3 regions of the Variovorax nitratireducens genome follow, and region 3 is predicted to be linked to each of the others. Evidence: predicted binding sites of a transcription regulator. Region 3 holds the regulator's gene; each other region holds the start of a gene.

Region 1 (9,850 bases), on a different contig from region 3:
TCGTGCCGGCCACCGCGCCCGCACGCAGGCTGGCGCCGTCCATCACGGCGGCGTCGAGCTCATGGGTTTCATCGTGCGTGAACACCGCACCGCGGCCGGCGTTGAACAGCGGGCAGTCTTCAAGCATCTCGACCGCGAGGCAGACGGCGTCGAGCGCACTGGCGCCGCCCAGCAGTGCCGCCTGTGCGGCGGACACGATGGCATGCAGCGCATCGCGGTAAGGCTGCGCGGCGGTCGAATCGGCCGATGCCGCAGCGATCGTGCCGGCGCCCCCGTGGATGGCGATGACGGGTATGGAGGTCATGGATCCTGTGAAGTTCGTGAGGTCTCGCGCAGACCCTGGCCGCCGTGGAGCCAGGGCATGACCGACTCGACCACCTTGCCGGCGAGCTGGAAAGCACCCGGCGTGCACAGTGCGACGGCACTGGTCAGCGCCTCGATCACGGCCAGCGCGCTGGTTTCGCAGTTGGGGCGGTAGCGGGTTCCGGTCTGCGCGTAGAGGGCCACGTCGGCGAGCGGGGCGAGCGGTGAGCTGGGCTTGTCGGTCAGCGCGAGCACGCGCACGCCCTGTGCGCGCGCGATGCCCGCGAGCGTGACGGTATCGGTCAGGTAGCGCGGAAAGCCGATCGCCACCAGCAGGTCGCCGGGCTTGCCGCGCGACAGCGTGCGGGCACCGTGCGTCACGCCGCCGACCCCGGGCAAGAGGCGCACATCCGGGCAGTACGCGTCCAGCCCGTGCTGCAGCAGGCCGGCTAGCCAGGCGCTGGCACCGTAGCCGACGATGTAGATGGTGTTGGCATCCCGCACGGACTGCACCGCTTCTTCGCAGGCGCCGTGGTCGAGCGCGCGCCGCGTCGCCTCGATGTTGCGGTGGCTCTCTTCCAGCGCCGTGGCGAACACCTCGGCCACGGTCGAAGGCCGGGCCAGGTTCCCGCGCAATTGCTCCACCGGCGCCAGCAAGGGTTCGAAGCCGCGCACCAACTCCGCGCGAAAGGTGGCATAGCCCTCGAAGCCGAGCGCCCGCGCGAAGCGGTTGGCGGTGGCGACGGACACGCCGACGGTGGCCGCCAGTTCGTCGATCGGCAGGGTCGCGACCTGCAGCGGATGCGCCAGCACGTGGTCGGCGACCTGGCGATGCGATCGGGTCAGCCGCGGCAGCGCCTGCGCAATGCGCTGCGCCACGGTGGTGCCGGCGGCGGGGGAAACAACGGGGGTCATGCCTCGGTGGGTGCGCGTTTCACGGGCAAAAAGTAAATTTGATTACAAATATACCCATGCAAAGAAAATTTTTGGTCATTTCTTTGCGTGATGCAAATTCCAGACCACCGGGCGGCGGTCGGCCGGTCACGGCGCGCAGGCCCCGTTGAAAGCTTCAGCGCCCGTCGGCTTCGAGCAACTGCCGCAAGGCCTCGAGATCCGCCGCGATCCAGGCGCTGTCGCGCGCAGAGGCCGCGTCGTCCATGCCGGGCTGGCGCAGCAAGCGCGAAGCAATGGTTTCAGTCGTCATCGGAGTTGCCTCTCAAGACCTTCGCGACCACCGCGCCCGAAAATCCCCGCGCCAATAGAAAGCGCACCTGCCGCGCACGCTCGGTGGCATCGCCGGGCGGCGCGTCGAAGCGCCGGCGCCAGACTTCGCGGGCACGCAGCAGCTCGGTGTCGCGCAGGCCGGCAATGGCCTCGGCGATGGCTTCGGGCGCGATGCCCTTGTGCGCCAGCTCCTGCTTCACGCGCGCGGCACCCATGCGCGGCGCGCGCTGGTGCAGCACCGACTGAACCACGCGCGCCTCGCTGATGAAGTCCTTGGCGACCAGTTCGTCGAGCGCTCTGGCGAGCGAACCGGGCTCTTCCTCGTGGCGCGCCAGCTTGCGCTCCAGCTCGACGCGCGAGTGCTCGCGCTGGCTCAGCAGGCGCAGCGCACGGCCTTTGAGGGAGGGGGCAGCGAACGCCATTCTTGGTAGCGGTACTGGACGGCCATCGGCTCAGACCCGTTGCGCAGGCGCTGGCCGAGGCCGATCCGGTGCTTACTTTTCAGCCTTGTCCGCCTTGTCCGCCTTGTCTGCCTTGTCCGCCTTCGCGGGCTTGGCCTCGGCGGTTTCGGCGCCCGCATCTGCGGCCAGCAGCGGGATGCCGAGCGACTCGCGCACCTTGTTCTCGATCTCGCGCGACAGTTCGGGGTTCTCGCGCAGGAACTCGCGCGCGTTGTCGCGGCCCTGGCCGATCTTCTCGCCGTTGTAGGCATACCAGGCGCCCGACTTGTCGACGATCTTGGCGACCACACCCATGTCGATGATCTCGCCCTCGCGGCTGATGCCCTCGCCGAACAGGATGTCGAACTCGGCGGTCTTGAACGGCGGGCTGACCTTGTTCTTCACCACCTTGACCTTGGTTTCGTTGCCGATCGCCTCGTCGCCCTTCTTGATGGTGCCGATGCGGCGGATATCGAGGCGCACCGAGGCGTAGAACTTGAGCGCGTTGCCGCCAGTGGTGGTTTCGGGCGAGCCGAACATCACGCCGATCTTCATGCGGATCTGGTTGATGAAGATGACCATGCAGTTGGTCTTCTTGATGGTGGCGGTCAGCTTGCGCAGCGCCTGGCTCATCAGGCGGGCCTGCAGGCCGGGCAGCGAGTCGCCCATTTCGCCTTCGATTTCGGCCTTGGGCGTGAGTGCGGCAACCGAGTCGATCACGATCAGGTCGACGGCGCCCGAGCGCACCAGCGAATCGACGATTTCGAGCGCCTGCTCGCCGGTGTCGGGCTGGCTGATCAGCAGGTCGGACAGGTTCACGCCGAGCTTCTGGGCGTACTGCACGTCGAGTGCGTGCTCGGCGTCGACAAAGGCGCAGGTGCCGGCCTGGCGCTGCATTTCGGCGATGACCTGCAGCGTGAGGGTGGTCTTGCCCGACGATTCCGGGCCGTAGATTTCGATGACGCGACCGCGCGGCAGGCCGCCGACGCCCAGCGCGATGTCCAGGCCCAGCGAGCCGGTGGAGACCACCTGGATGTCTTCCAGCGCCTCGCCTTCACCGAGCCGCATGATCGTGCCCTTGCCAAACTGCTTTTCGATCTGGGCCAGCGCGGCCTGCAAGGCCTTGGCTTTTTCGCTGCCTGCGACCGAAATGCTGGTGCCTTTGACGAGTGCGTCCATCTGGAAATCTCCTTGAATATCAACGGGTTGGTACTTGTTGTACCCAGTCTGCTTTTAATCACAGGCTGGATGCTTGAACAGTAGTGTAGCGAGGCATGGGTTGAAGTAAACCCAAATTTTGGTCAGTTTGATTTACTATCGAGCTGTGGTTGACGATGCACTTACACATGCCGACGACTGGCGCCAGGTTCACCTCGGCCGGCTGCTCGGCCACGCGATGCGCCGCTTCGACGAGCGCGTGCTGGCCCTGATGGCGCACGACGTCGATGTGCCGCTGGCGCTCTCCAATCTTGCCGCGCGGCAACAGGTCAGCGCCGCGCACATCCACATCACCCGCCACCTCGCGCGCAACGGCTCACGCCTGACCGAACTGGCCGAGCGCGCCGGCATGACCAAGCAGGCGATGGGCACGCTGGTCGACCAGTGCGAGGCCTGGGGCCTGGTCACGCGCGGGCCCGACCCGCTCGATGCGCGCGCGCGCCGCGTGCTGTTCACCGCCGACGGACTGGCCTGGCTCGAAGCCTTCCGGCGCGCCGTGGCACAGGCCGAACACGAGTTTCGCGCCAGCGTCGGCGACGAGATCGCCACCGTGGTGACGATCGGCCTCGAAGCCTACGCTGCGGCCTAAAATTCGCGCCGAACAGCCGGAGAAGGCCCATGCGAATCCTGATTGCCGAAGATGACCAGGTGCTGGCCGATGCCCTGCTGCGCAGCCTGCGCACGTCGGGCGCGGCTTGCGACCATGTCGCGACCGGCTCGCAGGCCGATGCGGCGCTGATGACCAACAGCGAATTCGACCTGCTGATCCTCGACCTCGGCCTGCCCAAGATGCACGGCCTCGAGATCCTGAAGCGGCTGCGTGCACGCGGCTCCACGCTGCCGGTGCTGGTGCTGACCGCGGCCGACAGCGTGGAAGAACGCGTCAAGGGCCTCGACCATGGCGCCGACGACTACATGGCCAAGCCGTTCAGCCTGCAGGAGCTCGAAGCGCGCGTGCGCGCCCTCACGCGGCGCGGCATGGGCAGCACCAGCAACGCGATCAAGCATGGCCCGCTCACGTACGACCAGGCCGGCCGCGTTGCCACCATCGACGGCAAGATGGTCGAGCTCTCGGCCCGCGAACTTGGCCTGCTCGAAGTGCTGCTGCAGCGCGCCGGCCGGCTCGTCAGCAAGGATCAGCTGGTCGAGCGGCTCTGCGAATGGGGCGAGGAAGTGAGCCTCAACGCGATCGAGGTCTACATCCACCGCCTGCGCAAGAAGATAGAGAAGGGCCCGATCCGCATCGCCACGGTACGCGGCCTCGGCTACTGTCTGGAAAAGATCAACTGATGGGCCCCCACGCGCATCACTGCGTGCATTCGCTGCCGCCCGAGGGAGCGCAGGCCATCCTTGGGGCGGCCCGGCGGACGGCTCTGTGATTCGCCTGTTCCAGCACGGACAGCGCTCGCTGTTCGGCGAGATCCTGGACTGGATGCTCACGCCGCTGCTGCTGCTGGTGCCGGTGAGCATCGGGGTCACGTGGCTGGTGGCGCAGGGCATTGCCAACCGGCCGTTCGACCGCGCGCTCGAACACAACGTGCAGACACTGGCCGCGCTGGTCACGGTGCAGGACAAGCGCGTGCGCTTCTACCTGCCGCAGCCCTCGCGCGACATCCTCCGGGGCGACGACACCGACCGCGTCTACTACCAGGTGCGTGGGGCCGAAGGCGATCTGCTCGGCGGCGACGCCGACCTGCCGCTGCCGCCCGACGACGAGGTGCCCACGGACGAGCGCGTGTTCATCCGCACCGAACGCATGCGCGACGAGCCGGTACGCGTGGCCTACACCTGGGTGCAGCCCGCACTGACGGGGTCGGGGCTGGTATTGGTGCAGGTGGGTGAAACGCGCGAAAAACAGAAGGTGCTCGCCACCGAGATCATCAAGGGCGTGCTGCTGCCGCAGTTTGCGATCCTTCCGCTCGCGATCCTGCTGATCTGGCTGGCGCTGGTGCGTGGCATCAAGCCCCTGTCGGAGCTTGAAGACCGCATTCGCGAGCGCAAGCCCGACGACCTGAGCCCGCTCGACGACAGCGCGGTGCCAGTCGAGGTGGCGCCGCTGGTCATGTCCGTCAACGGGCTGTTGACCAAGCTGCAGGTCTCAATCGCGATCCAGAGGCGCTTTCTGGCCGATGCCGCGCACCAGCTCAAGACGCCGCTGGCCGGGCTGCGCATGCAGGCCGATCTGGCCCAGCGCCAGGGCGCGAGCGCCGATGATCTGAAGCAGTCGCTGCAGCAGATCGGCCGGGCCAGCGTTCGCGCCACCCACACCGTGAACCAGCTGCTGGCGCTGGCGCGGGCCGAAGGCGGGGCCGGCGCGCGCGCCTGGCAGCGCTGCGACCTGGCGCGGCTGACCATCGACGTCGTCCGCGAAGCGGTGCCCCGTGCCATCGAAAAGCGCATCGACCTCGGCTACGACGGTGCCGAGCCGGGCGCGCTCGGCGTGATGTTCGACGGCAACCTCACCCTGCTGAAGGAGATGGTGCGCAACCTGGTCGACAACGCGATCAACTACACGCCCTCGTCAGACGAAAGGCCGGGCGTGATCACGGCGCGCGTGCTGGCCGACCCGTTCGGCCACGTGGTGCTGCTGCAGGTGGAGGACTCGGGGCCCGGCATTCCGGAGCACGAGCGCGAACTGGTGTTCGAACCCTTTTACCGCGTGCTCGGCAACGAGGCCGACGGCTCCGGCCTGGGGCTGCCGATCGTGCTGGAGATCGCGCGGCAGCACAAAGCCACGGTGCATCTCGAAGACGCGCGGCCCGGCAGGCAACCGCCCGGCGTGCGCTTCAGCGTGCGCTTCGAAACCGTTTGAACCGAAGCGCCAGCGGCTGCCGGATCACTGCGTCGACGCAGGAGGCTCCGCTACCGGCTCGGCGGGCGCCGCGGACACGGGCGCGGGCGCCGCTGCCGCTTCGTTGCGGATCTGCAGTGCGCCGGGTCGGATCTGTTGCGTCATGCGCTGCGGCTCGTGCTCTGCGAAGGCGGCCGGCACCGCGCCGAACATGGCCAGGCCGCCCTGCGTCCATGCGAAGTAAACCAGGTTGGCCAGCAGGAGCGCCGCCAGCAGAAGGCGGGGTTTGCTCATGACGCCACCCCGCCCGACGGGCGCACGCTGACCTCGGCGCTGGTGACCGACTGCAGGCCGGCCGCCGTCTGCACGCGCAGTTCCCCGGCCGACCCCACGCCTTCGCAATGGCCTTCGGTCCCGTCGCTCAGGCGCACGTCGCGCCCGCGCAGTGCATCGCGCGCTGCAAAACCTTCTGCAAAGGCCGCGAAGCCGTGTTCGGCGAACCCCAGCACGCTGCGCACCAGGGGCGGCACGATGTCGGCCAGCACCTGCGGCGCCTGTGCGCCGGGGCAATACTCACGCAGCCAGGCCGGTGCCGTGCCCAGCCCGGCGGCCTCGCGCGGCCCGATGTTGAGCCCGATGCCGATCACCAGGTAGCGCTGCGCAGCGGCGGCCTGCGGCAGCGCGGTTTCGATCAGGATGCCGCCGAGCTTGCGATCCTCCACCGTCCAGAGATCGTTCGGCCACTTCAGGCGCAACTGGCTGCCCTCCGGATCCAGACTTTCGGCCACGCTGACGCCGACCGCGAGCGACAGGCCCGACCAGTCCTGCGGTGCGAGCGGCAGCCCGATCGAAAAGGTCAGTGATTCGTCGGGCGCAGCAGCCCCGCCGTCCGCGGTGCTTTGCCAGGGCCGGCCGAGCCGGCCGCGCCCGGCGGTCTGGCGCTCGGCCACCAGCAGCACCGGCACGCCCCCCCCGGCACGCGCGCGGCGCATGAGCTCGGTGTTGGTCGAGTCGATCTCGGCCACCACCTCGACCGCGAAGCCCGGCACCAGCGCGTCGAGTGCGGCACGCAGTTCGGCGACAGGCCAGCGGTTTGTCACTCCTTGCCGGCCTTCCTGGTTTTTTTGGCCTTCTTCGCCTCTTTCTCGGCCTTCTTCTTTTTCTTCGCCTTTTTCTTCTTCTTTTCGGCCTTCGCCTGCTCGTCGTTGTCCTTGGGGGAGAGCAGCGTGCCGCGGCAGGTCTCGGCGCCGCACCAGCAAGGGAACTCGGCCAGCAGTTCGGGCGTGTAGGGCTCGTCGATGATCAGGCCGTAGTCGTAGTTGAGTTCTTCGCCGGCGGCGATGTCGCGCAGCGCCTTGATGAAGACACGGCCGTCCTGCTCGTCGGCCTCGCAGTTGGGTTCGCAGGCATGGTTGATCCACTTGGCGGCGTTGCCGTTGACCTTGCCGTCGATCACATGCTTGTCATCGATGTGGAAGTAGAAGGTGTGGTTTGGCTGGGCCGGGTCGTGCGGATGGCGGCGCAGGGCCTCTTTCCAGCTGATGACCTCGCCCTTGTATTCGATCAGCGTTTCGCCCTTGGCGATGTCCTGCACTGCGAAGACGCCGTTGCCGTGGATGCCGGAGCGGCGCGTCTGGATGCGGCGACCTGTGTTCGAAGGGGTTTTGGAGGGCATCGCCGAAGTCTGTTAGTTTGAATATGCACACGTATGCGCGTGCGCGCGTACGCACGCGAGAAGCGGCAGATTGTAGATAGAGAGAAAAGATGACGAAGACTTTGGTGATTGCAGAGAAGCCCTCGGTGGCACAGGACATCGTCCGTGCCCTCACGCCGGTGGCCGGCAAGTTCGACAAGCACGACGAGCATTTCGAGAACGAAAGCTACGTCGTGACCAGCGCCGTGGGGCACCTGGTCGAGATCCAGGCGCCCGAAGAATTCGACGTGAAGCGCGGCAAGTGGAGCTTTGCCAACCTGCCGGTGATCCCGCCGCACTTCGACCTGAAACCGGTCGACAAGACCAGGACGCGCCTGAACGCCGTGGTCAAGCAGGCCAAGCGCAAGGACGTGACGCAGCTCATCAACGCCTGCGACGCGGGCCGCGAGGGCGAGTTGATCTTCCGCCTGATCGAGCAATATGCCGGCGGCAAGGCCCCGCTGGGCAAGCCGGTGCGGCGCCTGTGGCTGCAGTCGATGACGCCGCAGGCGATTCGCGACGGCTTCGAAACGCTGCGCACCGAAAAGCAGATGCAGGGCCTGGCCGACGCCGCGCGCTCGCGCTCCGAGGCCGACTGGCTGGTGGGCATCAACGGCACGCGCGCCATGACCGCGTTCAATTCGCGCGATGGCGGCTTCTTCCTCACGACCGTGGGCCGGGTGCAGACGCCGACACTGTCGGTGGTGGTCGAGCGCGAGGAGCAGATCCGCAAGTTCGTGAGCCGCGACTACTGGGAAATCCACGCGAGCTTTGCCGCCGAAGCCGGAAAGTATCCGGGCAAGTGGTTCGACGCGAACTGGAAGAAGGGCAACGCGCCCACGCTGCCCAACGGCGAACCCGATGCCGAGCAGCGCGCGGACCGGGTGTGGAACGAGCGCGACGCGCGCGAGATCGCCGACGCCGCGCGCAGCAAGCCGGCCACCGTCACCGAAGAGTCGAAGCCCACCTCCCAGGCTTCGCCGGCCCTGTTCGACCTGACCTCCCTGCAGCGTGAAGCCAACGGCCGCTTCGGCTTCTCGGCCAAGACCACGCTGGCGCTGGCGCAGAGCCTCTACGAGCGCCACAAGGCACTCACCTATCCCCGGACGGACTCGCGCGCGTTGCCCGAAGACTACCTGCCCGTGGTGAAGAACACGATGGAGATGCTGGCCAACAGCGGCATGAAGCACCTGGCGCCCTTTGCCAAGCAGGCCGTCGACGGCAACTACGTCAAGCCGAACAAGCGCATCTTCGACAACGCCAAGGTGTCGGATCACTTCGCGATCATCCCCACGCTGCAGGCGCCCAGCGGCCTGAGCGACGCCGAGCAGAAGCTGTACGACTTCGTCGTGCGGCGCTTTCTGTCGGTGTTCTTTCCGAGCGCCGAGCACCAGGTCACCACGCGCATCAGCACGGTCGAGCAGGGCGGCAGGAAGTACCCGTTCCGCAGCGACGGCAAGGTGCTGGTCAAGCCGGGCTGGCTCGCGATCTACGGCAAGGAAGCCGTGTCCGACGACGACGAGAAGGACGGCAAGAACCTGGTGCCGGTGAAGCAGGGCGAAATCGTCAACACCGAATCGGCCGACACCAAGGGCCTGAAGACGCGCCCGCCCGCGCGCTACTCGGAAGCCACGCTGCTCGGCGCCATGGAAGGCGCCGGCAAGACCATCGACGACGACGAGCTGCGCGAAGCGATGCAGGAAAAGGGCCTCGGCACGCCCGCCACACGCGCCGCCACCATCGAAGGCCTGATCGCCGAGAAGTACATGCTGCGCGAAGGCCGCGAGCTGATTCCGACGGCCAAGGCGTTTCAGCTCATGACGCTGCTGCGCGGCCTCGGCGTGGAGGAACTCTCCAAGGCCGAACTCACCGGCGACTGGGAATACAAGCTCGCGCAAATGGAGAAGGGGCAGCTCAGCCGCGACACCTTCATGCGGGAGATTGCCGCAATGACCGAGCACATCGTCAAGAAGGCCAAGGAGTACGACCGCGACACCGTGCCCGGCGACTACGCCACGCTCTCGACGCCCTGCCCCAACTGCGGCGGCGTGGTGAAGGAAAACTACCGCCGCTACACCTGCACCGGCAAGACGGGGCAGCAGCCCTGCGGCTTCTCGTTCGGCAAGTCGCCGGCCGGCCGCACCTTCGAGGTGGTGGAGGCCGAGGCATTGCTGCGCGACA
Region 2 (9,850 bases), on a different contig from region 3:
GGGGCGGGCGACGTCACCCGTGGCGTTGCGCTCGACCGGCGCAGCCGCATGCTCTACGACGCGCGGCATCTCTACATCAACGGGGAGAGCTTTCGCGCCGGCGGCCGCGATGCCACCTTGATGCGTCGCCTGGCAGATCAGCGCGGGCTGGCCGCACGCGAACTGGTGCGCGCCAGCGACGACGCGCTGGCGCTGCTCGAAGACTGGTGCGAAGCGGGGTGGCTGCATGCTGCCGCCTGAAGAAGGCGCGTCCGCGCCGCTGCCGGAAGGGCCATTCGACGGCCGGCAGGCTTTTCATGCCCATCTGAAGACCGCGATGGCCGAAGCGGCGCAGCAGAACTGGCGTGAGATCGTGTTCAGCGACCCCGACTTTGCCGACTGGCCGCTCGGTGAGCGCGCCGCCATCGAAGCACTGCAGGCCTGGGCCGCATCAGGTCGCCAGCTCGTGCTTCTGGCACAGCATTTCAAGGTGTTCGAGCGCGAGCATGCACGCTTCGTGAGTTGGCGCCAGAGCTGGAGCCACATCATCGATGCGCGGGCTTGCCATGGCCCGGGCCTGCCGCCGGTGCCGAGCGCGATCTGGACGCCGACCTGGTGCCTGCGCCGCATCGACCGCGACCATGACCGCGGCATTTGCAGCGCCGAACCGGAGCGTCGACGTGGATTGCGCGAAGCCATCGACGAATGCCTGCACCATGGCCGGCCTGCCTTTCCGGCTTCGACGCTGGGGCTTTAGTACGCACGGAAAACATGGGGTTACAGCCGCTGTCAGCCAATGCCGCGAATCACGGGTGGGAAGGGCTCCCAGTCAGCATCGAGGGCTAGAATTTTTTGCTCTCGCAATCACCAAAGGAGCCTCCATGAAAAAGTCCGTCCTGCTTGCCTCGTTGATCGCCGTTGCTGCACTGAGTGCCTGCGGCAAAAAGGAAGAGGCTGCACCGGCCATCGTGACGCCGCCGCCCGTGGTCGTGACCCCGCCTGCTGCGGCGCCCGCCGCCCCGGCTACCACCGCCACCCCGCCGGCTGCAACGCCCGCGCCGGGCTCGGCCGCCGCCCTCGAAGAAGCCAACAAGGCCACGCAGGCTGCCAAGGACGCTGCCGCCGCGCCAAAGTGACGCGAAGCCCGCGCACCTGGACCTGACAAGGAAGCCGCCAGTTGGCGGCTTTTTTCATGGTGTCAGAGATCGAGCCATGGCGAGCCGTCTGCCGCGCTGGCGGTCAGGATCTCGTCCTCCTGGGCGCCCAGTGCTTCGGCCAGCACGCGCCGCACGATGTCGGGCCGGTTGTTCTGCTCGCTCAGATGTGCTGCCACCACGTGGCGCAGTCCGCCATGGCGCACGGCGCGCGCGATGTCCGCAGCAGCCGTGTTCGAGAGGTGCCCGTAGTTGCCGCCGACGCGCTGTTTGAGGAAGGCGGGGTAGGCCGACTGCGCGAGCAGATCGCCATCGTGATTGCATTCGAGCAGCAGGGCGTCGAGCCCGGCCAGCCGCGCCAGCACGTAGGGCGTTGCGTGGCCCAGATCGGTCAGCACGCCGAGCCGGCGTGCACCGTCGGTACAGACCAGCTGCAAGGGCTCGCGTGCATCGTGCGGCACCGTGAAAGGCTGCAGCGCCAGGTCGCCGACCGCGATCTCGGCGCCATCGCGTGCAAGGTTCAAGCGTCCCTCGAAGTCGCGCCCGCCGGTCGCGAGCCAGGTGCCTTCGCTCATCCACACGGGAATGCGGTCGCGCCGCGATAACGCATGGGCGCAGCCGATGTGATCGCCATGCTCGTGCGTGATGAACACCGCATCGATCTGGCGCGCCACCAGCCCGGCGCGGCCAAGCCGCGCATCGAGGTGTTTGAGCCCGAAGCCGCAGTCGATCAGCAGGCGGGTGGTGCGGCCGCCGCTGGTCGCCTCGACCAGCGTGGCGTTGCCGGTGCTGCCGCTACCGAGGCTTCGAAAGCGAAGCATCGGCGAACCGGCTACTTGAGGTCGTCTGCAATGACCTGGACGATGCGCTGGGCGTTCGCCGAGGTCTCGGGTGCGCCGGCTTCGTTCTGCACCGACACCGTGCTGGCTTCGCCCTGGCTCTTGACCTGGATGCGGAACTTGAGCGGTGCGTCGGCCTTGCCGGCCTGGCCGAAGGTGATCAGCTTGGCGAAGAAGCCGGGCTCTTTCTTGTCGGGGTTCGGCGGGATGTAGCGCACGAAGTAGGTGCCAGCGGCGCGGTCGCGGTCTTCCACCGTGAAGCCGGTGCGGTCCAGCGCCAGGCCGACCCGGCGCCAGGCGCGCTCGAAGCCTTCGCTCATCTGCACCACCGGCTGACCGGCCACGTTGCCGATGCGCGAGGTTTGCACCACCGGGCCGGCGGCCATCAGGGCCTTCGACTGCTCTTGCGAAACGCCGAGCTTGACCATCAGGCGGCGCAGGAATTCGGCTTCGAGTTCGGGGTCGCTCTTGCGCGGCTGCCAGATCGTCTGATCCTTGCGCGACGTGCTGTAGACCTCTTCCATGCCGCGATGGCTGATGAAGATCTCGGTGCCGCCGCTGGCCGTGCGTTCCATGCGCGTGCGGAAGCGATCCAGTTCGCCGGTCGAGTAGACCGTGTCCACCAGCTTGCCGAGCGTGCTGCGGATGATGTCCTGCGGCAGCTTGGCGCGGTTCTCGGCCCAGTCGGTTTCCATGATGCCGAGGTTGCGCTGGTCGGTGGTCAGCAGGAATCCGCTTTCCTGCCAGAAGTCGCGCACCGGTTCCCAGAGCTTGTCGGCCGGACGGTTGACCACGATCCAGCGTTCTGCGCCCGAGCGTTCCATGCGGACATCGCCGACGGACGACACTGCCGTGGGTTGGCCGGGTGCGTTGGCAACCCCGGCCTGGTACGAATTGGCCGACACCGGCGCGCCGGGCAGCGCGTAGCGGTTTTCACGCGAGAGCTGGGTCAGATCCGGTGGCACTTCGAGCGTCGGGGCTTTGCCGGCGCTCTTGTAGTCGATCTTGTCGGGCTCCAGTGCAGAGCAGGCGGCGAGGCTGGCCACGAGGCCGAGCAGGGCAAGTCGCGAAATGGTTTTCAACGTCGTCTTCCTTGTGGAATGTCTGAATTTCAATGAACGCGTGCGGCGTCCGCCACGTCAGAGTCGAAGGCCGGCAAAAGGTTGCCGGCTTCGGCGGTCGGCAGGATTTCGATGGTCAATCCTTGAGCAGGCCGGTGGCGCGCAGGGCCGCCTCGACCGCCGGTCGGCTGCCCTCGGCGAGTTCGGTCAACGGCAGCCGCAGGGTGCCACCGCACAGCGCCAGCCGTGCCATCGCCCACTTGAGCGGGATGGGGTTGGGCTCGACGAACAGGTTGCGGTGCAGCGGCATCAGCTCGAACTGGATGCGCATCGCGGTCTTGACGTCGCCGGCAATCGCGGCCATGCAGAGCTCGTGCATCTTGCGCGGCGCCACGTTGGCCGTGACGCTGATGTTGCCCTGGCCGCCGCACAGCATGAGTGCCACAGCGGTCGGGTCGTCGCCCGAATACACGGCGAAGCTTTTCGGCAGGTCGCGGATGAGCCACTGGGCGCGCTCGATGTTGCCGGTCGCCTCCTTGATGCCGATGATGCCCGGCACCTGCGCCAGGCGCAGCACGGTGTCGTGCGCCATATCGGCCACGGTGCGGCCGGGCACGTTGTAAAGCACGGTGGGCAGGTCGCCGACGGCTTCGGCGATCGCCTTGAAGTGCTGGTACTGGCCTTCCTGGGTCGGCTTGTTGTAGTAGGGCACGACCTGCAATTGCGAGTCGGCGCCCACGCCCCGCGCGAATTTGGCAAGCTCGATCGCCTCTTTGGTCGAGTTGGCGCCGCAGCCGGCCATCACCGGCACGCGGCCTTTGGCCTGCTCGACCGAGACACGGATGATTTCGCAGTGCTCCTCGACGTCGACCGTCGGAGATTCTCCGGTCGTGCCGACGACGCCAAGGCAGTCGGTGCCTTCGTCGATATGCCAGTCGATCAGCCGGCGCAGGGCGGGGTAGTCGACACTGCCGTCTTCGTGCATCGGCGTGACGAGCGCGACGATGCTGCCAGTCAGTTGATCCAAGGGGGTCTCTTTATGGGACGAAAAGCAGACATTCTAATGACTGGCCGACGGCACCCCGAGCAGGTGGCGCGGCGAGGCGCCGGCCAGCCGTACCGCAGCGATGCGCTGGACGAAGCGCTCGGGATCCGGAAGAAAGCCGTCCTCGTAGGCGACGACGCGCAGCCCGGCGCTGGCGCTCAGCAGTTCACCCGGCTGCAGCAGGAAGTCGGGACGCGATGGTTTGCCCACCGTTTCGTTGCCGGCGGCGAAGGTTTCGTACAACAACACGCCACCCGGCGCCACGGCCGCCACGATGTCGGGCAGCCGCGCGCGCCAGAGGTAATGGGTGACGACCACCGCATCGAACTGCCGGCCGGCAAATGGCCACGGGCCGGCCTCGATGTCGGCCTGCAGCACCTGGCCGAAGTGCGAAGCGGCGGCCACCGCTTCCGGCGCCCGGTCGACCCCCGTGACGGCGTGCCCGCGCTCGGCAAACCAGCGCATGTGGCGCCCGGCGCCGCAGGCCACATCGAGCACCGTGCCGCCGGGCGGCACCAGGTGCGACCAGCGCTCCACCCAGGCGGACGGCGCGCCCGAACCGTGCAGCTCGCTCAAAAGCAGGCCCAGATCTGGTCGACCATCCGCACCAGAAAAGCGGGCCGCGTATAAAGCGCAAAGACGCCGCCCAGCGCCGCGGCAGCCGCCAGCCAGGCGCCGGCGTGCAGGAGGCGGTGGCGGGTCTGCAACGTCATGCCGTGGCCGGTTGCGGTGCGCCGCGCACGATCTCGCCTTCCTTCACCGGCAGGTTGATCAGCGCCGCGAACACGCCCAACGCGATCGCGATGTACCAGACGATGTCGTAGCTGCCCGTGGTGTCGTACAGGTAGCCGCCGAGCCACACGCCCAGGAACGAGCCGACCTGATGGCTCAGAAACACGAAACCGCTGAGCATCGACAGATGCGCCACGCCGAAGATGCCGGCCACGATCGCATTGGTCGCGGGCACGGTGGACAGCCAAAGGAAGCCCATTGCCGCCGAGAAGACATACACGCTGAGCGGCGAGATAGGCACCAGCAGGAACAGCACGATCGACACGGCCCGTGCGAAGTAGATCGCCGCGAGGATCTTGCGCTTGGCCAGCGTCTGTCCCAGCAACCCGACCGTGTAGGTGCCGAACACGTTGAACAGCCCGATCAGCGCCAGCGCATAGCCCGCCACGTCGGCCGACAGGCTGCGGTCGCGCAGGTAGGTCGGCATGTGGATGCCGATGAACGCCAGCTGGAAGCCGCAGACGAAGTACCCCGCCATCAGCAGGCCGAAGCTCGGATAGCGGAAGGCCTCGCCAACCGCCTGCAGCACCGACTGGTCGCGGTGCCCGGCCAGCGCTGCTGTCCTCGGTTCGCGCAGGCCGAAGGCCAGCGGGATGATCACCAGCACCAGCACCGCCAGCACGGCGAGCGCCGTCTGCCAGCCCAGGTGGCCGATCAGCCACCCCTCGATGGGTGCCATCAGGAACTGCCCGAACGAGCCGGCCGCTGCCGCCACGCCCATGGCCCACGAGCGCCGCTCGGCCGGAATCTGCCGCCCTATCACGCCGTAGATCACCGCATAGGTCGAGCCTGCCTGCGCCGCGCCGATCAGCACGCCCGCACTCAGCGTGAAGAGCAGCGGCGTCGGCGAATGCGCCATGCCGAACAGCCCCAGCGCGTAGAACACCGCGCCGCCGATCAACACCCGGAATGCGCCGAACTTGTCGGCCAGCATGCCCGCGAACACGCCGAAGATGCCCCATGAAAGATTCTGGATGGCCAGCGCGAACGAGAAGGTTTGCCGGCTCCAGTCCTGCGCCTGCGTGATCGGCTGCAGCCAGAGCCCGAAGCCGTGGCGGATGCCCATCGAGAGGGTGACGATCATGGCGCCGCACAGCAGCACCTGGGCGATCGGGAGGGGGCGGGCGGGGGCGGTCATGCGGGCAATGTAGCTGGAAGCGCCGCAGCGCGCCGACGGCTGCGCGACAGTCATTGGTGATGAATCTGCGCGCTATTGATGCCCGGAGCACATCAATGCCCGTCTAAGGCCTTCTGGCAGGGTCGAATCTGTATGCCCATACAGGTTTTCGATGGGGCGACGCATACAATCCGCCCCCATGGCAACCCCCAGCAAGACAACTCCGCAAGCGTATTCCGAAGGCTCGATCCGCGTCCTCAAGGGCCTTGAGCCCGTCAAGCAGCGCCCGGGCATGTACACCCGCACGGACAACCCGCTGCACATCATCCAGGAAGTGCTCGACAACGCGGCCGACGAGGCGCTCGCGGGCTACGGCAAGAAGATCAAGGTGACGCTGCACACCGACGGCTCGGTCAGCATCGAAGACGACGGCCGCGGCATTCCGTTCGGCCTGCACCCCGAAGAAAAGGCGCCGGTGGTCGAACTGGTGTTCACCCGGCTGCATGCGGGCGGCAAGTTCGACAAGGGTTCGGGCGGCGCCTACAGCTTTTCGGGCGGCCTGCACGGCGTGGGCGTGTCGGTGACCAATGCGCTGTCGAAGCGGCTCGAAGTGATCTCGTACCGCGAGGGCTCGGTGGCGCAACTCGCGTTTTCGGCCGGCGACGTGATCGAGCCGCTGCAGATCCGGCCCCAGGAAAGCGGCGGCAGCGCCAACGCCGAAGGCGCCCGCGACCGCAAGCAGGGCACCACGGTGCGCGCCTGGCCCGATGCCAAGTACTTCGAATCGCCGACGCTGCCGATCAACGAGCTGACCCACTTGCTGCGCAGCAAGGCGGTGCTGATGCCGGGCGTGACCGTCACTCTCGTGTTCGAGAAGACCATGGAGACACAGCAGTGGCTCTACAAGGGCGGCCTGCGCGACTACCTGATGCAGACGCTCAACGGCGAGCCGGTGATCCCGCTGTTCGAAGGCGCCGGCCATGCCGACAAGAACGCCGACAACTTTGCCGAAGGCGAGGGCGCCGAATGGTGCGTGGCCTTCACCGAAGACGGCCAGCCGGTGCGCGAGAGCTACGTCAACCTGATTCCAACCAGCGCCGGCGGCACGCACGAAAGCGGCCTGCGCGACGGTCTCTTCACGGCCGTGAAGGGCTTCATCGAATTGCACTCGCTGCTGCCCAAGGGCGTGAAGCTGCTGCCCGAAGACGTGTTTGCCCGCGCTTCCTATGTGCTGAGCGCCAAGGTGCTCGATCCGCAGTTCCAGGGCCAGATCAAGGAACGCCTGAATTCGCGCGACGCGGTGCGGCTGGTGTCGAGCTTCGTGCGCCCCGCGCTCGAGCTGTGGCTCAACCAGCACGTCGACTACGGCAAGAAGCTCGCCGAGCTGGCCATCAAGGCGGCCCAGACGCGCCAGAAGGCCGGCCAGAAGGTCGAGAAGCGCAAGGGCTCTGGCGTGGCCGTGCTGCCGGGCAAACTGACCGATTGCGAGAGCAAGGACATCAGCCACAACGAGGTGTTTCTGGTCGAGGGCGACTCGGCTGGCGGTAGCGCCAAGATGGGCCGCGACAAGGAGTCGCAGGCGATCCTGCCGCTGCGCGGCAAGGTGCTCAACACCTGGGAGGTCGAGCGCGACCGGCTGTTTGCCAACACCGAAATCCACGACATTTCGGTCGCCGTAGGCGTCGACCCGCACGGCCCGAACGACAAGCCCGACATGAGCGGCCTGCGCTATGGCAAGGTCTGCATCCTCTCCGATGCCGACGTGGACGGCTCGCACATCCAGGTGCTGCTGCTCACGCTGTTCTTCCGGCACTTTCCGAAACTCATAGAAGCCGGCCACGTTTATGTCGCAAAGCCGCCATTGTTTCGCGTCGACGCGCCCGCGCGCGGCAAGAAGCCGGCCTCCAAGGTCTATGCGCTGGACGAGGGCGAACTGGTCGCCACGCTCGACAAATTGCGCAAGGACGGCGTGCGCGAAGGCGCCTGGAGCATCAGCCGCTTCAAGGGCCTGGGCGAAATGAGTGCGGAACAACTCTGGGAAACGACGCTCAATCCCGACACGCGCCGCCTGCTCAAGGTGCAGCTCGGCCGGCTCGACTTCACGCAGACCCAGGGAGAGATCACCAAGCTCATGGGTAAAGGCGAAGCGGCCGCAAGACGTGATCTGATGGAGCTCCGTGGCGACGATGTCGAAATCGACGTTTGAGCCCGCCATCAGGCGACCCTCGATCTTGTGAATCTTTCAGGCCTTTTCCGTCCGCTGTTCCTGGGCTTGCTGCTATTGATTTCGCAGCAAGGCGCGATGGCGGCCGACATCTACGGCTATGTCGACGAAAAGGGCGTGGCGCATTTCGCGGCTGAAAAACTCGACGAGCGCTACCAGCTCTTTTTTCGGGGTGGCCAGAACTTCGACACGGCCGAGGGCGTGGCGCCGACGGGCCGCGGGCTCGGTGCCGGCACCGGCAAGCTTCCGCCTGCATCGCAAACGCTGCTCGCGCTGTTCGAGAAGTCACCCAACTACAAGAGCGCCAAGAGCGCCCTGCAGGACGCCTCGAAGCGCCATGCGATCGACTACGAACTGCTGCAGGCCCTGATCGCCACCGAGTCGGGTTTCGATGCCCAGGCCGTGTCGCCCAAGGGCGCGATCGGCCTCATGCAACTGATGCCCGCGACCGCGCAGCGCTACGGTGTGCAGGCCGACAAACGGCGCTCGCTGGAGAGCAAGCTCTACGACCCGCGCATCAACATCGCCGCCGGCTCCCGCTATCTGGGCGACCTGATCGCGATGTTTCCCGGCGAAATCGAACTCGCATTGGCCGCATACAACGCGGGCGAGGGCGCGGTGCAACGTGCCGGCAACAAGATTCCGAACTACCGCGAGACGCAGAACTACGTGAAGACGGTGCTTCAGCTCTATGCCCACCTCAAGCCCGGCGCGCGCATTGCCGTGGGCCGCAGCGGCGGCAAGCTGCCGGGGCGCATCCGGATGGAGCTCGCGGTGCCGCAGGGCGGCGCGCTGGGCCGTGGCAATCTGCCGCCGCCCGACGGTGCGCCGCGCATGCCAAGCCTGCCGAGCCTGCCGGCCGAGTGATCCCGATTTTTTGAAGAACCGACGACAGACAGACCCATGGACGATACCTCCCGACCGATGCTCGACCTTCCGCCGCCCGACGACGGCACCGGCATCACGCTGGCCGACTACGCCCAGCAGGCTTACCTCGAATACGCGCTCAGCGTGGTCAAGGGCCGTGCGCTGCCAGACGTGTCGGATGGCCAGAAACCGGTGCAGCGCCGCATCCTCTATTCGATGTCGCGCATGGGCCTGGGCTTCGGCGGCGCCAACGGCACGGTCGGTGCCAAGCCGGTCAAGAGCGCACGCGTGGTCGGCGACGTGCTGGGCCGCTTCCACCCGCACAGCGACCAGGCCGCCTACGACGCGCTGGTGCGCATGGCACAGGATTTTTCGCAGCGCTATCCGCTGGTCGACGGCCAGGGCAACTTCGGCAGCCGCGACGGCGACGGCGCTGCGGCCATGCGCTACACCGAGGCGCGGCTGGCCCGCATCACCAGCCTGCTGCTCGACGAGATCGACGAAGGCACGGTCGACTTCATTCCCAACTACGACGGCTCGACCATCGAGCCGCGCCTGTTGCCGGCACGCCTGCCTTTCACGCTGCTCAACGGCGCGAGCGGCATCGCGGTCGGCCTGGCCACCGAGATCCCGAGCCACAACCTGCGCGAGATCGCCGACGCTTGCGTCGCGCTCATCAAGAGCAATGGCAAGCTGAGTGAAGAAGAACTCTTTGCCATGGTGCCTGGCCCCGACTATCCGGGCGGCGCGCAGATCATCAGCGCGGCCTCCG
Region 3 (9,850 bases):
GTCGTGTACCAGCTTGATCAACTCGGCACGCCGGGCTGCGCGGGGCGAGATCCAGAAGATCGGCAGCTTTTCCACCAGCGGCGCGGGCGCTTCGGGCGGCTGCTGCATGACCCCGTCGGCATAGCGATAGAAGCCTTCGCCGGTCTTGCGGCCGAGCGCGCCGGCCGCCAGGCGCTGGGCCGTGATCACGCTGGGCCGGAAGCGCGGTTCTTCGTAGTACTGGTGATAGATCGACTCCATCACCGGATGCGAGACGTCGAGCCCGGTCAAGTCCAGCAGTTCGAATGGGCCGAGCCTGAAGCCGGCTTGATCCTTGAGGATCTGGTCGACCGTGGCGTAGTCGGCTACGCCTTCTCCGACGATGCGCAGCGCCTCGGTGCCGTAGCCGCGGCCCGCATGGTTCACGATGAAGCCGGGCGTGTCCCTCGCCTGCACCGCCTTGTGGCCCATTTGCTCGGCGTAGCCGGCCAGGCGGGCGCAGACGTCCGGTTCCGTCTTGAAGCCGGCCACGACTTCGACCACCTTCATCAGCGGTACCGGGTTGAAGAAGTGGAAGCCCGCGCAGCGCCCCGGATGCTGCAGCGCCCGGGCAATGGCCGTTACAGACAGCGACGAGGTGTTGGTGGCCAGCACGGCAGTGGGCGCCACGATCGTCTCGAGTTCGCGAAACAACTGGCGTTTCACCTCCAGGTCTTCGATGATCGCCTCAATGACCAGATCGCAAGCGGCCAGTTCCTGCATTGTGGTGACCGCACGAATCCGCGCAACCAGCCCGTCGCGCTCGGCTGCTTCGAGCCGGCCCTTGGCGTGCAGCTTGCCCCATTGTTCGGCGAGGGTTGCCAGGCCCCGTTCCGCGGCGCCCGGCATGCTGTCGACCAGCAATACCTCGCTGCCGGCTTGCGCTGCCATCTGGGCGATGCCGCGGCCCATGGCGCCGGCACCAACGACGGCGATTTTGGAAAAGTTCACGTTCATTTGATAAATGTCTCCAGATGAAAGAATGTGCTGTACCTGCATGTCAGAATCTGTTTACTTTAGATTTCAATTTTTTCATCCCATTTTGAAACTTCGACGCATTGCGGCGACCCTGGCCCTTTTGGGGTTCGCGCTACCATCGCTCGCCTTGACGATCGGCCGCCCTCAAGGGGCGACCTGGATCGGCAAGCCGCTCGATCTGGCGATCCCGCTGGCACTCGAAGGCGCAGAAAAAGGGGACAGCCTGTGCCTTGAAGCAGAGGTGGTTCAGGGCGACGCGCGCATCGACGATCGACGTGTGACTGTATCGCTGGAACCGGGTTCTTCGGCCGGCAGCTCGCGTCTGCGAGTGCGATCGACGGTGGCGATCGAGGAACCCGTGGTCAATGTGACGGTGCGCGCCGGTTGCGAGGCCCGCTCGATCCGCACTTATGTCCTGTTGGCCGATGTGCCGCCGGAGGCGGTCAGTCTGCCGCGCGCAGCGTCGTCGGCATCGCGGGCGGACAGCGGCGCGCCCGCCTTCGCACCGCAAGAGCGCAGCGCCCGTTCGTCGCGAGGCAACGCCGGTGCCAGCTCGGCCGCGATGGGTTCGGGCGGCACGGCGCGCCGTAGCGCGCCGCCGCGTCCGCGCACTGCCGAATCCGGCGAACGGGCCGCCGGCACGCCGCCTCCCGCGCCGCGCCGCGCCGCCGTCGCGCAGGCGCCGGCCCGCGTCGCACCCGCTGTGCGTGTGCCCGTGCCCGCCGCACCCGCCGCACGCGTGACAGCACCCGAACCCCAACGCGAAGCGGTTGCCACCGGCCCGCGGCTGCAGGTCGACGCGCTCGAACCGTTGTCGTTGCGGGAGGTCGGTCTACAAACTTCGCCTTCGCTGGCATTGCCCGGTGGTGAAGACCTGGCAAAGCGCGCGCAGGCCGCCGCGCAGTGGCGTGCACTCTCGGCGCCGCCGGAAGACGCGCAACGCGAGGCGCAGCGCATTCAGTCGCTCGAAGCCACGCTGGCCGCGCTGCGCGAGCAGACCGCCCAGAACCAGCGCACGCTGCTCGAAATGCGCAGCGAATTGGCTGAGGCGCGCGACAGTCGCTACAACAATCCGCTGGTGTATGCCCTCGGGCTTTTGCTGCTGCTCGCATTGGTCGCGATTGCACTGTTGTGGCGCCTGTCACGCCGCGCCGTGGCACCTGCCTGGTGGGGGGATGGGCATGATGCGCGCGAAGGCGGGCCACGCCCGGGGCCGACGCCCGACAGCCAGTTCGATGACCTGGTGGACCACCCGGTCACACGGCCCGACGCGCTGCCGCCAGGGGAGCTGGATCCGCGCCATGCGGCGCTGCTGGCTTCCACCAATGCCGACACGCGATACGACCAGGACGAGCCGGAGCCCGCTGCCACGCGCGCGCCAGAGCCTGCGGCCGTGCGACCGGTCAATACCGAGGAACTGTTCGACGTGCAGCAGCAATCGGACTTCTTCCTCTCGCTTGGGCAGCACGACCAGGCCATCGCTGTTCTGGTCGAACATATTGCCGCCAATCCCGACACCAGTGCACTGGCGTACCTCGACCTGTTCAAGATCTATCACGCGCTGGGGCGTCGTGATGAGTACGCGCGCCTGAGCGGCGGCTTCGAGCGTGCTTTCAACGCCGAGGTGCCTGCGTTCGACGATTTCTCGCTCGGCGGGCGTGGGCTGGAGCACTACCGCGGTGCGCTCGCCCGCATCGAATCGCAATGGCCGGCCGCCGGCACGCTGGCGCTGATCGAGGAACTGGTGTTCCGCAAACCGGGCGTGCATGAGGACGAAGCCTTCGACCTTGCCGCTTATCAGGAACTGTTGCTGTTGTATGCGGTGGCCAAGGAAGTGATCGACCCCGACAGCGCACCGCCGGCGCCGGTGACGCCGCTGTCGTTCGTCGACACTTTCTCTCACGACGCCACAGCGCCCGCGACCTTGCTCGAGGACATCGCGCCCACCCAGCCGCCGCCGCCTTCGATCTACGGCGGCATCGACGACGGCCTGCAGGCCGATACGGTGCTGATCCCCGATTCGCCGGTGGTGGCCGCCGATGCCCGGCCGATGCCCGTCAGGCCGCAGATCGATATGGATCTGGCCGAGTTCGACAAGACCGCCTTTGAAACGATCGCTGCGCCGATCGAACGCGGGGCGCCGCCGCCCGCCGGTGATTCGCACACCATCGATTTCGACCTGTTCGACCCGGACACCGAGGCCGAGATCGCACCACGCGTCATCAAGAAGCGCTGAGGCGGTCAGGCCGGACGCGGCAGGCGCTCGACCGCGACGCTCAACGCCATGGCCAGCAGCAGGGCGGCGAGGCCCGCCCAGCTCATCCAGCCCGCCGCGCCGTTGGCGAGCAGCCAGCCACCGGCCCCGGCGCCCATGGCCTGCCCGATATAGATCCCTGAACTGTTGAGCGCCACCGAGCCGGAGGCCATTGCGGGCGCCAGGCCCACCAGCCGTGCCTGCTGGGCCGAGTTGGCGGCAAAGCAGCCGAATCCCCAGGGCGCCAGCACCAGCGCCAGCACGGCGAAGCTGCGGCCCAGCGGCCACAGCAACAGGCTCAGCGCAATCAACGAGGTGGTCAGCAGCACCATCCGGCCTGCGCCGATGCGGTCGATGTACCGGCTGACCAGCATGTTGCCGATCAGGCCGCAAACGCCGAACCAGGCCCACAGCAGACTCAGCATCGTCGCGTCAGCACCGAGCTGTTGTTTGACCAGCGGTGCGAAATAGCTGAACAGCACAAACTGGCCCGCGCCCTGCAGTGCGGTGACCGACACGACGCCCATCAGCACCGGGCTCTTCAGCACGCTGGCCCACGCGGCACGCGTCAGCACTGCGGGCCGGATGCCCACCGGCAGTGTGGCCCAGACCCAGATCGCGCTGAGCACGGACGCCACGGCAATCGCCATGAACGCAGCACGCCAGCCGAAGTGCCCGCCCATCAGCGCACCCAGCGGCAGCCCCAGCACCGAGGCCATCGACCAGCCGAGAAAAACGAAGGTCACGGCTCGGCCGCGCTGCTCGGGCGGCACCAGCAAGCCGGCACACGCAGCGGCTTGCGGCGTGAAGATGGCGGGCGCGATCATCGTGAGCATCCGCACCACGAGCAGGCCCGTGTAGCTGGGCATCAGCGCCGCGAGCACGTGGCCGACCGCATACCAGGCCATCGACAGTGCAAGCAGCACACGTCGATCCCACCCAGCCACCAGTGCGGCGAGCAGCGGGGCGCCGAGGCAGACGACCACCGCGCCCGCCGTGATCAGTTGGCCCGCCGCTGCGGCGCTGACGCCCAAGGAATCGCTTATCTCGTTGAGCGTGCCGGCTACAACCATGACGCCGGTGCCGATTACGAAATTGCCCGCCAGCAGTGCCCACAATGCGGCGGGCAGCGGCGGCCGGTTCAACGCCGAACCTGCAGCGCGCCCGGATTGACGATGTTGGTGGGGTTGCCCTTGATGAAGCTCACCACGTTGTCGAACGCCTGCCCGAAATAGAGCTCGTAGCTCTCTTGTTCCACATAGCCGATGTGCGGCGTGCAGATGCAGTTTTCGAGACGCAGCAGTGCATGGCCCTGCAGCGGCGGTTCGCTTTCGAACACGTCGATGGCGGCCAGCCCGGGCCGGCCGCGATTGAGCGCCGCGAGCAGCGCATCGGGCTCGACCAGCTCGGCGCGCGAGGTGTTCACGAACAGGGCGGTAGGCTTCATGCGCGAGAGGTCTTCGAGGGCGACCAGGCCGCGTGTTTCGTCCGTGAGGCGCAGGTGAACGGACAGCACATCGGCGGTCTCGAACAGTGCCTCGCGGCTGGCAGCGATTTGGAACCCGTCGGAACGGGCCTTGCTGCAACTGGCCTCGCGGCCCCAGATCACGACCTGCATGCCAAAGGCCTGACCATAGCGTGCGACCAGTTGGCCGATGCGGCCGTAGCCCCAAATGCCCAGCGTCTTGCCCTTGAGCACCGAACCAAGACCGAAATTCGCCGGCATCGATGCCGACTTGAGGCCCGCCTGCTGCCAGGCACCGTGCTTGAGGTTGCTGATGTACTGCGGCAGTCGCCGCATCGCCGCCATGATCAAGGCCCAGGTCAGCTCGGCCGGTGCCAGCGGGGAACCGCTGCCCTCGGCCACTGCGATGCCGAGTTCGCTGCAGGCGTTGACGTCGACATGCCCGCCGACGCGGCCGGTCTGGGAAATGAGTCTGAGCTTGGGCAGCTTCTCGACCAGTTGCCGCGAGATCTGCGTGCGCTCGCGGATCAGCACGATCACGTCGGCGTCTTTGAGCCGAACCGACAACTGGCCGATGCCCTTGACGGTGTTGGTGTAGACCTTGGCCGCGTAGGCGTCGAGCTTGGCGGCACAGCGCAGCTTGCGCACGGCATCCTGGTAGTCGTCGAGGATCACGATGTTCATGGCACGTTATTGTGCCTTGCGCTCCTCGTCGCCGTGAGGTGGCCGCTGGTCAGTGCATCAGATGGCGCGAGTCGTCGGCGGCCTCGAGCGCGACGAGGCGGTCGAGTTCGGCGCAGACATCGGCCATGCGGCCCGAGATCACGACGCGGCCGGAAGCGCGATCAACGCGCTGGCCGTCGAGCACGCGCACCACGCGCAGCGGCCGTGCGGTGGGTGCCACGTTGGCGGCAGCGGGCCGCACGGTGCAGGCGGGGCGCACTGTGCAGGCGGGGCGCACGGCCACATAGCGCAGGCCCGCATTGCGGTGGGCACGGCGTGCCGGTATCCAGCGGCTTGCAAGCGATTGCAGCGGCGTGAACAGGTCGGCCAAGGTCAGAAGAGCGATTCCCATGTGAACTCCAGTAAGTCAGAGGTTGAACACAGGCAGGATTGCGTCTCGTCCGGCTGCAACAGGGTGATGGCCTTGCGCCATACGCCCGCCACCTGTTGCTGCCGGTGATGGCTACATCAGCATCGTGTTGCGGATCAGGCCGACGGCGAGGCCTTCGATTTCGAAGGGCTCGCCGGGCTGCACGATGATGGTCGGATAGTCGGGGTTTTCGGCATGCAGCTCGATCACCTGCTTGTTGCGCTTGAGGCGCTTGACGGTGACCTCGTCGCCCAGCCGGGCCACGACGATCTGGCCGTTGCGCGCTTCCTTGGTGGCCTGCACCGCGAGCAGGTCGCCGTCCATGATGCCGGCATCGCGCATCGACATGCCGCGTACCTTGAGCAGGTAGTCGGGCTGGCGCTGGAACAGCGTGTTCTCGACGTAGTAGGTTTGATCGACGTGCTCCTGCGCGAGGATCGGCGAACCGGCTGCAACGCGGCCGATCAGTGGCAGTGCGAGCTGGGCCATGCCGGGCAGACCGAGCGAATACTGGCTGGAGCGGGTTTCGTTGATGGCGCGCAGTGCATCGCCCTTCAGGCGAATGCCGCGCGAGGTGCCGCTGACCAGTTCGATCACGCCCTTGCGCGCCAGCGCCTGCAGGTGTTCTTCGGCCGCGTTGGCCGATTTGAAGCCCAGTTCGGCTGCGATCTCGGCGCGCGTGGGCGGCGCACCGGTTCGGGCGATGGCGCTCTGGATGAGATCCAGAATCTGTTGCTGCCGGGCGGTAAGCTTGACGGCGAAAGTCGACAGGTTGAGCATGCGTTGACTCCTTGCGATACTGGCTGTGTATCCAGTAACTGTATTTTTAACCAGTTTTTGAAAGTTGGCAAGTGATGGTCACGCAATCCGCAACAGCAACGCTGCGCCGCATCCTGGTGCTGGGCACCGGTGGCACCATCGCCGGGCGAGCCGCGCAGCCCGGGGACAACATCGGCTACACCGCGGGCGAAGTGGGCGTGGCCGCGCTGGTCGGCGGCATCGACGCGCCCGCCGGCGTGACGCTGGAGGCCGAGCAGGTTGCGCAGGTCGACAGCAAGGACATGGAGTTCGCCGTCTGGCAGCAGCTCGCGCAGCGCTGCGCGCACTGGCTGGCACAGCCCGACGTGGCAGGCATCGTGATCACCCACGGCACCGACACGCTCGAAGAGACGGGCTTTTTTCTTCAATCGGTGCTGGCGCCCCGCAAGCCCGTGGTGCTGACCTGCGCCATGCGGCCCGCGACCGCACTGTCGCCCGATGGCCCGCAGAACGTGCGCGATGCGATCGCGGTCGCGGCCACCGAAGGCGCGAGCGGGGTGGTGGTGGTCTGCGCCGGCGTGATTCACAGCGCGCTCGACGTGCAGAAGGTGCACACCTATCGGGTCGACGCCTTCGCGTCCGGCGATGCCGGCCCGCACGGCTATGTCGAGGAGGGCGTCGTTCGCTTGCTGCGAAACTGGCCTACAGCTTCCGAGGGGAGGGCGCAAACGGCCATTGATTGGCTCGCAAGCGTTGGCGCCGCGCCGCGCGTGGAGATCCTGACGAGCCATGCCGGTGCGCGCGGCACCATCGTCGACGCATTGGTGCGCGAACGGGAGGCGGGCTCTCCCGATGCCGTGCGGGGCCTGGTGCTTGCCGCCACCGGCAACGGCACGCTGCATCGTGAACTGGAGGCTTCGGCATTGCGCGCGCAGGCCACCGGCATCGCGGTGCTGCGCGCCACGCGTTGCACCAGCGGGCACATCCTCCCGAAGGCGGGTGATGCGCTGCCTGATGCAGGCGGGTTGAGCCCGGTCAAGGCGCGCATCGCGCTGATGCTCGAGCTGATCGGCGCCGACGCGTCCGGCTGAAGGAAGCGATGTTCGCCGCGCTGCAGACCCATCCCTGGGCTTATCCGGTGCTGGAGGCGGTGCACATCCTCGGGATCGGACTGTTGTTTGGCAACCTCGTGCTGTTCGAGTTGCGCGTGTTCGGTCGCGGCGCGGCGCTGCCGGTAGAGGCGCTTGCCCGGCTGTCGCTTGGCATCGCCCTGGCCGGTTTCGCGCTCGCCGCGGCGAGCGGCCTTCTGATGTTCTCGACGCAGCCGTCCGAGTTGCTCGCCAACCGCAGCTTCGTGCTCAAGATGCTGCTGCTCGTCGCGGCCGGCTGCAACGCAGCATGGTTCCACGGGCGTGGCTCGCTGGCCCGGCTGGACGGCCTTGCCCGCGCCCAGATGTTGCTGTCCACTGTGATCTGGGTCGCGGTCGTGTTCTGCGGCCGCTGGATTGCGTACTACTGAACGCGAAGGAGCTCGTCATGCAACGCCGCCATTTTCTTGCTGTAGCCGCCACAGCGCTCGTTGCGCCCGGCGTCCGGGCGCACCACGGCTGGAGCAGTTTCGACGCCGAGCGGCCGATCTACCTCGAGGGCAAGGTGCTGAGTTCACGCTGGCAGAACCCGCATGCCGAACTCGTGATCGAGTTGCCGGCCGACATCAAGGTGCCGGCCGATCTGGCCCAGCGTGCGCTGCCCGCGCAGAGCGCTGCGGTCGATGGCAAGGCGCTGCTGGCCAGAGCCGTGGTGCCGACGCGCAAGGATCGTCGATGGGAGCTGGAACTCGCGCCCCTCACGCGCATGTCGGCATGGAGCGTGGAAGAGATCAAGCCCGGCGCCACGCTGTCCGCCATCGGCTTCACCTTCAAGGACGAGAAGGGCGAGGCCGTGATGCGCGTCGAATACCTGTTTGTCGGCGGCAAGACCTACGCGCTGCGTTCCAGTCCGGCCTGACGGCTGACGACGGTCAGTCGTTCAGCGCCGCGAGTGCGCGCTGGGTGATTTCGTCGACGCTGCCGACACCTGCGATGGCACGGTACTTCGGCGCTGCAGCCGGGTCGGCTTTGGCCCAGCTCGCGTAGTACTCGACCAGCGGACGCGTTTGCTGGCCGTACACCTCGAGCCGCTTGCGCACGGTGTCTTCCTTGTCGTCGTCGCGCTGGATCAGCGGTTCACCCGTGACGTCGTCGATGCCTTCGACTTTCGGCGGGTTGAACTTGACGTGATAGGTGCGCCCGGATGCCGGGTGCGAGCGGCGGCCACCCATGCGCTCGATGATGTCGGAGAACGGCACGTCGATCTCGAGTACGTAGTCGATCTTGACGCCCGCCGCCTTCATCGCATCGGCCTGCGGAATGGTGCGGGGAAATCCGTCGAACAGAAAACCGTTGGTGCAGTCGGGCAGCGCAATGCGCTCTTTCACCAGATTGATGATCAGGTCGTCGCTCACGAGCGCACCCGATTCCATGATGGCCTTGGCCTCCAGGCCCAGCGGCGTGCCGGCCTTGACGGCGGCGCGCAGCATGTCACCCGTCGAGATCTGCGGGATGCCGTACTTCTTGCACAGGAAAGTGGCTTGCGTGCCTTTGCCTGCCCCGGGGGCGCCCAACAAAATCAGTCTCATGGTGTCCTCGGAAGGTTCTTGGATTTCTTGACGCGCCATTCATGCCGCGAGGGCCGGACAGCGCGAAGCTGCTTCGAGGATAGCATGGGCTTTTGCCCGCGCTCACTCGGAAAGCGGGCCTTCCGAAAGCATTCCGGCGATGCGCGCGCGCACCCGCAAAAGGTCGTCCGGCGTGTCGACGCCCGGGCCTGGTGCATGCGCACTCACATGCACCGCGATGCGATGGCCGTGCCACATGGCGCGCAATTGTTCGAGTGCCTCGATCGCTTCGACCGGCGCTGCCGGCAACCGGGGGAATTGCCGCACGAAGCCGGCCCGGTAGCCATAGATGCCGATGTGCCGCAACGGTGCGGGAGAGGGCAGCGCGCCCAAGCCCTGCGCTGCGAAGCCGTCGCGCCACCAGGGGATCGGCGCGCGGCTGAAGTAAAGCGCGTAGCCGCGTGCGTCGAGCACGGCTTTCACCACGTTCGGATTGAGAAAATCTTCGGTCGAATCGATGGCGTGCACCGCGGTGCTCATCGAGGCTTCGGGATCGTTTGCGAGCGTTGTCGCGACGGCGTCGATCAGCGACGGGTCGATCAGCGGCTCGTCCCCCTGCACATTGAC

Evidence for each region. The regulator LexA, encoded in region 3, represses DNA repair genes until DNA is damaged. The targets are predictions, from matches to a motif close to ACTGTATNNNNATACAGT.
Region 1: the regulator LexA is predicted to act here: its motif matches at 3,211-3,228, upstream of recA (recombinase RecA).
Region 2: the regulator LexA is predicted to act here: its motif matches at 6,136-6,153, upstream of ACSFA8_RS21015 (DNA topoisomerase IV subunit B).

The regions. Positions count from the first base shown of each region.
Region 1 covers NZ_JBPJZO010000002.1:501,143-510,992, reverse strand. Annotated here, with positions in the region: gene ACSFA8_RS07785 (isoaspartyl peptidase/L-asparaginase family protein) at 1-304, opposite strand, end outside; gene ACSFA8_RS07780 (MurR/RpiR family transcriptional regulator) at 301-1,218, opposite strand; gene ACSFA8_RS07775 (hypothetical protein) at 1,373-1,507, opposite strand; gene recX (recombination regulator RecX) at 1,497-1,949, opposite strand; gene recA (recombinase RecA) at 2,022-3,146, opposite strand; gene ACSFA8_RS07760 (MarR family winged helix-turn-helix transcriptional regulator) at 3,292-3,774, shown strand; gene ACSFA8_RS07755 (response regulator) at 3,804-4,475, shown strand; gene ACSFA8_RS07750 (sensor histidine kinase) at 4,564-5,997, shown strand; gene ACSFA8_RS07745 (sporulation protein) at 6,022-6,270, opposite strand; gene ACSFA8_RS07740 (biotin--[acetyl-CoA-carboxylase] ligase) at 6,267-7,076, opposite strand; gene ACSFA8_RS07735 (SET domain-containing protein) at 7,073-7,651, opposite strand; gene ACSFA8_RS07730 (DNA topoisomerase III) at 7,741-9,850, shown strand, end outside.
Region 2 covers NZ_JBPJZO010000010.1:96,926-106,775, reverse strand. Annotated here, with positions in the region: gene ACSFA8_RS21060 (JmjC domain-containing protein) at 1-240, shown strand, start outside; gene ACSFA8_RS21055 (hypothetical protein) at 227-736, shown strand; gene ACSFA8_RS21050 (hypothetical protein) at 861-1,115, shown strand; gene ACSFA8_RS21045 (MBL fold metallo-hydrolase) at 1,178-1,954, opposite strand; gene bamC (outer membrane protein assembly factor BamC) at 1,966-3,054, opposite strand; gene dapA (4-hydroxy-tetrahydrodipicolinate synthase) at 3,170-4,060, opposite strand; gene ACSFA8_RS21030 (class I SAM-dependent methyltransferase) at 4,094-4,645, opposite strand; gene ACSFA8_RS21025 (hypothetical protein) at 4,651-4,791, opposite strand; gene ACSFA8_RS21020 (MFS transporter) at 4,788-6,008, opposite strand; gene ACSFA8_RS21015 (DNA topoisomerase IV subunit B) at 6,187-8,193, shown strand; gene ACSFA8_RS21010 (lytic transglycosylase domain-containing protein) at 8,290-9,078, shown strand; gene parC (DNA topoisomerase IV subunit A) at 9,115-9,850, shown strand, end outside.
Region 3 covers NZ_JBPJZO010000004.1:339,007-348,856, forward strand. Annotated here, with positions in the region: gene ACSFA8_RS13725 (3-hydroxyacyl-CoA dehydrogenase) at 1-975, opposite strand, end outside; gene ACSFA8_RS13730 (type IV pilus assembly protein FimV) at 1,124-3,232, shown strand; gene ACSFA8_RS13735 (MFS transporter) at 3,238-4,395, opposite strand; gene ACSFA8_RS13740 (D-2-hydroxyacid dehydrogenase family protein) at 4,392-5,399, opposite strand; gene ACSFA8_RS13745 (hypothetical protein) at 5,449-5,790, opposite strand; gene lexA (transcriptional repressor LexA) at 5,902-6,588, opposite strand; gene ACSFA8_RS13755 (asparaginase) at 6,663-7,658, shown strand; gene ACSFA8_RS13760 (hypothetical protein) at 7,667-8,086, shown strand; gene ACSFA8_RS13765 (DUF6152 family protein) at 8,104-8,574, shown strand; gene adk (adenylate kinase) at 8,588-9,244, opposite strand; gene kdsB (3-deoxy-manno-octulosonate cytidylyltransferase) at 9,347-9,850, opposite strand, start outside.